Linked DNA regions of Sporocytophaga myxococcoides DSM 11118. The protein of the gene in region 1 interacts with the protein of each later gene in a pairwise test. Links are inferred from orthologs where the notes say so. Each region holds a gene or a part of one and is shown on either strand. Other genes may lie near its edges. The genes, in order: K350_RS0103565 and abc-f.

Region 1 (3,638 bases):
CCTTCTTTCGCTTTGATACGAAGGATACCAGCTGTTTCTGCATTTAATTCAAATGTTGCTTTGTCAGACTCAAGTTCACAAAGAAGTTCATCTGCATTAACAAAATCCCCGTCTTTCTTATTCCATCTTGCAACTGTTACTTCTGATATAGATTCCCCGACTACCGGGACTTTTATTTCTAAAGCCATTCTCTTTATTATTTAGTGAAAAAGGTTATTAATTCAATTATTATGCAAATGCTTGTTGTACAAGATCTTTTTGTGACTCATTATGAGCTTTCAGGTATCCTACCGCAGGAGAAGCAGCCTCATCTCTGGCAACTACATCAATATCAGCTTTCTTATAAAGATTTCTCAATATATACTCCCATGCTCCCATGTTTACAGGCTCTTCCTGAACCCAAACTACTTTAGCGCCTTTGTACTTGTTAAGGATAGTGTTCAACTGATCCTGAGCAAGAGGGTATAATTGTTCAAGTCTCACGATAGCAACATCACTTCTCTTATTGTTTACCTTCTCATCAAGTAGATCATAATATACTTTTCCAGAGCACAATAAAACTTTTTTCACTTTTTTAGGATCTGCCTCTTTGTCGTCAATGATCTCTCTGAATTTGCCACTCATGAACTCGTTCATTGGAGATACCACTGATGGATTTCTTAAAAGCGACTTAGGAGACATAACAATTAATGGCTTTCTGAAAGGCCAGGTCACTTGCCTTCTCAATGCGTGGAAGAAGTTTGAAGGCTCGGTGATGTTTGCAACAATAATGTTATAATCAGCACCTAACTCTATAAATCTTTCTAATCTTGCACTTGAGTGCTCCGGACCTTGTCCTTCATAACCATGAGGCAATAACATCACAACTCCGTTTTGTCTTTGCCACTTGGTCTCAGAACTTGAAATAAACTGGTCAATCATTACCTGTGCTCCGTTAGCAAAGTCACCGAATTGTGCTTCCCAGATTACAAGGGCATTAGGATTGGCCATTGCATAACCATATTCAAAACCAAGAACAGCGTTTTCAGACAACAATGAGTTGTATATCCTGAAGCTCTTCTGATTATCTGCTATATTATTAAGAGTGAAGTAAGGCTCGTTTGTTTCTGCGTCTTTTAACACAGCATGTCTGTGAGAGAATGTACCTCTTTGAACGTCCTGTCCGCTTATTCTTACTATTTTTCTATCAAGAAGAAGTGAGCCATAAGCAAGTAGCTCTGCACTTGCCCAGTTCAATACTTTTGTTTCAAAGAATTGCTCTTTTCTCTCTTTCAGAAGTTTTTCAATTTGCTTCAATGGCTTGAAACCATCAGGAATAGTTGAAAGCGCATTACCTACCTTATCGATAGTTTCTTGAGAGATGAAAGTATCCGGAGATTGTTCAAAATCAGCAGGAGTAGAACGTCTTAGTTCCTGCCATTCCTTTTCCATTTTCTGGAATGTATATGGAAGAGCTTTTTGCTTTACCTGGTTAAGGCGATCCTGAAGCATTTCTCTGAACTCCTTATCCATATTTTTTGCAAGCTGAGCATCAACATCACCTTTTTCAATAAGCTTCTTGTTGTATACTTCTCTTGGATTAGGATGTCTTGCAATAATATTATAGAGAGAGGGCTGCGTAAATTTAGGCTCATCACTTTCATTGTGGCCGTGTCTTCTGTAACACACCATATCAATAAAGATATCTCTCTGGAATTTTTGTCTGTACTCCGCAGCAACTTTCATACAGAATACAACAGCTTCCGGATCATCACCATTTACGTGTAAAACTGGAGCATCAATGATTTTCGCTACATCTGTACAATAGATACTAGAACGTGCATCATCAAAGTCAGTAGTAAAACCTACCTGGTTATTGATTACAAAATGTATAGTACCTCCAACATTATATCCTGGAAGTTTAGACATCTGAGCGATCTCATAAACGATTCCCTGACCTGCAACAGCAGCATCACCGTGAATCAATACAGGAAGGATTTTCCTATAATCATATTTGTATAATCTGTCTGCTTTTGCTCTTACATATCCAAGAACCACAGGATCTACAGCCTCAAGGTGGGAAGGATTGGGAGCCAGTTTCAGGTAAACTTTCTTATTGTTTACTGTAGTTACCTCACTGGAATATCCCATGTGATACTTCACATCACCATCTCCCATTGTAAGATCAGGAACTGCAGTACCTTCAAATTCATTGAAGATATGCTCATAGGTTTTGTTCATCACATTGGCAAGGACGTTTAGCCTTCCTCTGTGTGCCATACCAATCACAACTTCTTCTACTCCATGCTCAGCACCTTTACTGATCAGAACATCTAGTGCAGGAATTGTTGTTTCTCCTCCTTCAAGGGAGAATCTTTTCTGACCTATATATTTTGTATGAAGGAAGTTTTCAAATACTACTGCTTCATTCAGTTTATATAGGATTCTTTTTTTCTCATCAAGACTAAGCTGAAAGTTAAGAGACTCTTTTTCAACTTTATCTTTAATCCACTCTCTGATTTCAGGCTCTCTTATATAGGAATACTCAAATCCGATAGGACCTTCATAGATATACTTTAAAGTCTCTACAATTTTACGCAAAGTAGCTCCAGCCATACCCAACTGCTCACCTGCCTGAAAAGAGGTATCCAGATCAGCATCCGATAGACCAAAATCTTTAAGATCAAGCAAAGCACTTCTGTCTTTTCTCTCTCTAACAGGATTTGTTTTAGATTTTAAATGAGCTCTGCTTCTGTAAGAATGAATTAGCTGGCTAACCTTAATTTCTTTTAAAACTGAATCTGAAGAAACTGATGTTGCGCCTTTTGCCGCGTGGCCATTAGTTTTACCACCGTTTTCTCCATATTTCTGAGTTGAAAAATCAAAACCTTCGAAAAATTTCTGCCAGCTATAATCTACTGACTCTGGGTTTTCTTTGTAGCTTTTGTAAAGTTCATCCAGGTAATCTGTGTGAGCATTACTGATATATGAATATTTTTCCATTTAAATTATAATTATTAAAGCAAATATGCAATTTATATTTTAATCCACATAACCGTACATTCGAATATTCAAATGCACCTAAAAATCAAAATATTAACCTTTCACGTAGTCTTCTAAATATTCAAATTTTTCAGTAAGCTTGCCTGCCTTTGTTATAGTTGCCTTCTCAATTGTCCGATCTTTGTCTTCACCAAGAAGATTGGGCAATACATTCTCAATCAACTGTCTTCCAAAGTCTTTACTCGCATCCCTCGCAAGTTCCCCCGGGAGATTATCGATTGCCATCACAGTTAAATTGTCATGGTTTGAAAATGCTAATTCAAGCTCCCCCGTAAATGGATTGTAGTCATAAACAGGATCATTTATAGTCGATGGACGTTTGGTGCAAGGTATGGAACCATCTATATCACAGGTAATATCTGCAATAATTTTTATATTAAAATCATCCCTCAACATATCTTCTTTTGTAAATAGCGCAGGGGCTTTAGGGTTCCAATAGGCTCCCGCGACAAGAAGATCCGTAACTTTCTCATATTTATAAAAAGTGGAATAAAATCTTTCAGGATGGGTATAAAATTCTTCCCCAGACCATGGTTCGCCATTTCTTTTTTTATGATAGTCTGAAGATCTGAGCTGACAATAAACAGGATGAGGAA
Region 2 (3,223 bases), on another replicon or contig:
CTTCCGCAAAATCTGGCTGAATAGATATTTTATCTACATTAATATCATTAAACTTTACACTCCTAGTACTGAATGTCCTGAATTCGTTTCCGCCAGGAAAATTATTTTCTAGGTTAAAGAAATTGTAATCAAGTTTATGGATATCCTCTTGGACATATAAGGGTTGCAAATTGTCTATTACTTTATCCCATCTATTGTTTTGCCGAATAACTACTTTTACAGAACCTCTGGGATTTATAATTTCCATATTAGGGTACAATATATTAAAATCCAGTTGTTGGTGGGTGAAGCGTTGATTAATTCCTGTAGAAGGTTTTTGCTCAGCTACTATAGCTACTTTGCTATCAAAAACAATAAACCTCTTGGTTAAAATTAAATCTGATTCATCACCACTTCTATAGATGACCGCAAGGTAATTGCCTGTTACTTTTACTTTAGGTAACGTTGTTTTGTAATGAGTATAAGGAATTCGTGTTCCTATTGATGACTTTCTATCCTCAATAAAATTTTCATTGTAGCCATCAAGGTATTGAACTGTGCTAAGGCTAGAGATCGTCCAGTCTGCATTGCAGTGAATGATTTTCAGGTATAAGCTCGATGTATTTTCTCCTAATTCATCAAATTCTAAAATCAGCGGCACATTCTGAATTAAAGGTACTATGGGAGTATTCAATTCATCATTGGTTCCTGAATTAGCAGGATATAGCAATACCGTTTTAAACGTTTCTTCATATACACAATCACGTGTAACTAGGGCTTTGTCTTGTGATTTTAAATTACTACTAAAAATCAGTTGGATAATGCCCGAAATAAATAGGAGACTAGAAAGTCTCCTTAAAAATTTAGATTTTATCATATTATTTTTTCTCTTCAAGCTCTTGGATTTTTTCTGCATATGCATCCCATTTCTGCTGTTCTTCTTCCAGTTGCTGACGAAGCTGCTCATATTTAGAGTTAATATCTGCAAGTTTTTGAACATTACTATAAACGTCAGGCTTTGCCAATTCTTCTTCTACTTTTACTTTTTTATTTTCCAGTTCCGTTATTCTTGCTTCAGTTTTATCCAGTTGATTTTGGAGGCTCTTTAGTTCTTTTTGGATATCCTTTCCTGGTTCAATATTATTTTTAACAGGCTTTTCTTCAGATTTCTTAGGTGAAGGGCTTGCAGGTGCAGCTGTCGGATTTTTAACTCTTTGTTCCTGCCAGTAACAGTATTCTTCGTAGGTTCCGGGATACTCTTTTATTTCATTGTCTTCTATAAACCAGATTTTATTAGCTACCTGAGACACAAAATGTCTGTCGTGCGAAATTACAATATAGGTTCCTTCATATTGTTGAAGAGCCTGTATCAGAATATTCACAGAGACAATATCCAGGTGGTTTGTTGGCTCATCCAGCAACAGAAAATTGGCTTCTGAAATCAGTGTTTTGGCAAGTGCTACTCTTGATTTTTCTCCTCCTGATAATACTTTGATTTTTTTGAAAACATCATCATTTGAAAAGAGGAAACAGCCCAGTACTGAGCGAAGCTCTAACTCTGATTTGTCGCTGCCAGCTTCTTTAAGCTCATCCAGCATAGAGTTGTTAACGTTTAGAGATTCAAGCTGGTGCTGTGCAAAAAATCCTTGAAGAACATTGTGTCCTTCTGTTCTTTCTCCTTCTATATTTTCAGTACCTGCTATGATTCTTAAAAGAGTAGATTTTCCTTTACCATTCGCGCCAATCAGGGCTATTTTATCTCCTCTTTCAATGATTGCATGTGTATTCCTTAAAATATTAAGGTCTGCATAAGACTTTGAAATATTTTTTAACGAGAGAATTGTTCTTCCTGGATTTTTGCTAAACTTAAATCTGAAGTTAACCCTTGCATTTTCCTCCACTACATCCTCAATCATATCCATACGTTCTAAAGATTTTACACGTGATTGGACTTGGCGTGCTTTAGATGCTTTTGCTTTGAAACGGTCTATAAAACGCTCCGTTTGGCGGATTTTGGATTGCTGATTTTCAAAGGCTCCTTTCTGAATCTCGGCCCTAAGGGCCTTTTCTTCAAGGTAAAATTGATAGTTACCAGCATATATGTGAAGATTCTGCTGAGTTACTTCCACAACCGTTTTTACAGTATTATCAAGAAAATACCGGTCGTGAGAAACTACAATAATAGCACCTTCATAACTTTCTAGATATTTCTCTATCCATTGAATGGATGGAAGGTCAAGGTGGTTGGTAGGCTCATCAAGAAGAAGGAGCGATGGTTTTGCTAAAAGGAGTTTAGCAAGCATCACCCGCATTCTCCATCCTCCGGAAAATGTTTTTAAAGGTTTCTCCAGATCTCTAGTGGAAAAGCCAAGTCCCTCTAGTATTTCTTCTGCTTTGGATTGAATCGAATAACCATCCAATGCTTCAAATCTTTCTTGTAGTTTAGTTAGTTTGTCAACTAGTGAGTCTTTATAATCGACCTCCATTTCTTTTAGAACTTCATCGATTTTCTTTTGAAGGGCCATTGCTTCTTCAAAAGCCTGCATCGCTACATGGAGTATGCTCTCCTGAGAATCATAGGAGAGAAGATCCTGATTAAGAAAACCAATAGTACATTCTCCGCTTCTGGAAATATCTCCTTTGTCTGGCTTATACTCTCCTGTAATAAGGCGAAGCAGCGTTGATTTGCCTGTTCCATTGGCACCTATTAGTCCAATTCTGTCTTTAGGCTTTATATGTAGGGAAACATCTTCGTAAAGTGGACGACTACCAAAATAGAAAGACAGATTGTTTATTGAGAGCATAATTTTAGAATAATAAAATAAAAGGCAAATTTAACCAATTAAGAGGAGTATGGAAAGTTTTATCAAATAATGAAGGCCAGGGAGTAAAAGTTCAATGCTATTTAATTAATTTTGGGTTAAAAATACTCCTATGCATAAACCCGCTTTTGATGATATTTATATGGAACTGGCTGTAAATCTTTCCAAAAGATCTCACTGTGTAAAAAGACAAGTAGGAGCAGTACTTACCAAAGATACCAGAATTATTTCAATTGGTTATAATGGACCTCCTGCTGGTACTCATAATTGCGATGAAGAATGGCCAGGAGAGGGGTGCCCGCGGGATTCAAAAGGAAGCTGTTCTCTTGCCTTGCATGCTGAACAAAATGCCATTATCTATGCAATAGATAATGGTGCAATAATTAAGGGATCAACTATATATGTTACACTCTCCCCCTGTA

What was found.
Region 2: the proteins of K350_RS0103565 (region 1) and abc-f interact in binary tests that used the Escherichia coli proteins (3 or more experiments, as listed by UniProt). The link is inferred for Sporocytophaga myxococcoides DSM 11118 from one-to-one orthologs.

What each region holds. Positions count from the first base shown.
Region 1 is NZ_AUFX01000004.1:164,690-168,327, forward strand. Bases 29-3,334 are described here. They hold K350_RS0103565 (2-oxoglutarate dehydrogenase E1 component), read right to left. Parts: upstream 2,983-3,334; coding sequence 229-2,982; downstream 29-228. Other genes in these bases: odhB (2-oxoglutarate dehydrogenase complex dihydrolipoyllysine-residue succinyltransferase), read right to left, coding at 29-188; K350_RS0103570 (NAD(P)-dependent oxidoreductase), read right to left, coding at 3,076-3,334. Outside these bases: more of odhB, read right to left, coding at 1-28; more of K350_RS0103570, read right to left, coding at 3,335-3,638. UniProt on the Escherichia coli protein: E1 component of the 2-oxoglutarate dehydrogenase (OGDH) complex which catalyzes the decarboxylation of 2-oxoglutarate, the first step in the conversion of 2-oxoglutarate to succinyl-CoA and CO(2).
Region 2 is NZ_AUFX01000014.1:11,829-15,051, forward strand. The notes cover bases 321-3,211. They hold abc-f (ribosomal protection-like ABC-F family protein), read right to left. Parts: upstream 2,784-3,211; coding sequence 858-2,783; downstream 321-857. Other genes in these bases: K350_RS0116950 (type IX secretion system plug protein), read right to left, coding at 321-856; K350_RS0116960 (deoxycytidylate deaminase), read left to right, coding at 2,914-3,211. Also shown: more of K350_RS0116950, read right to left, coding at 1-320; more of K350_RS0116960, read left to right, coding at 3,212-3,223. UniProt on the Escherichia coli protein: Genetic data indicate it may be involved in ribosome assembly or function.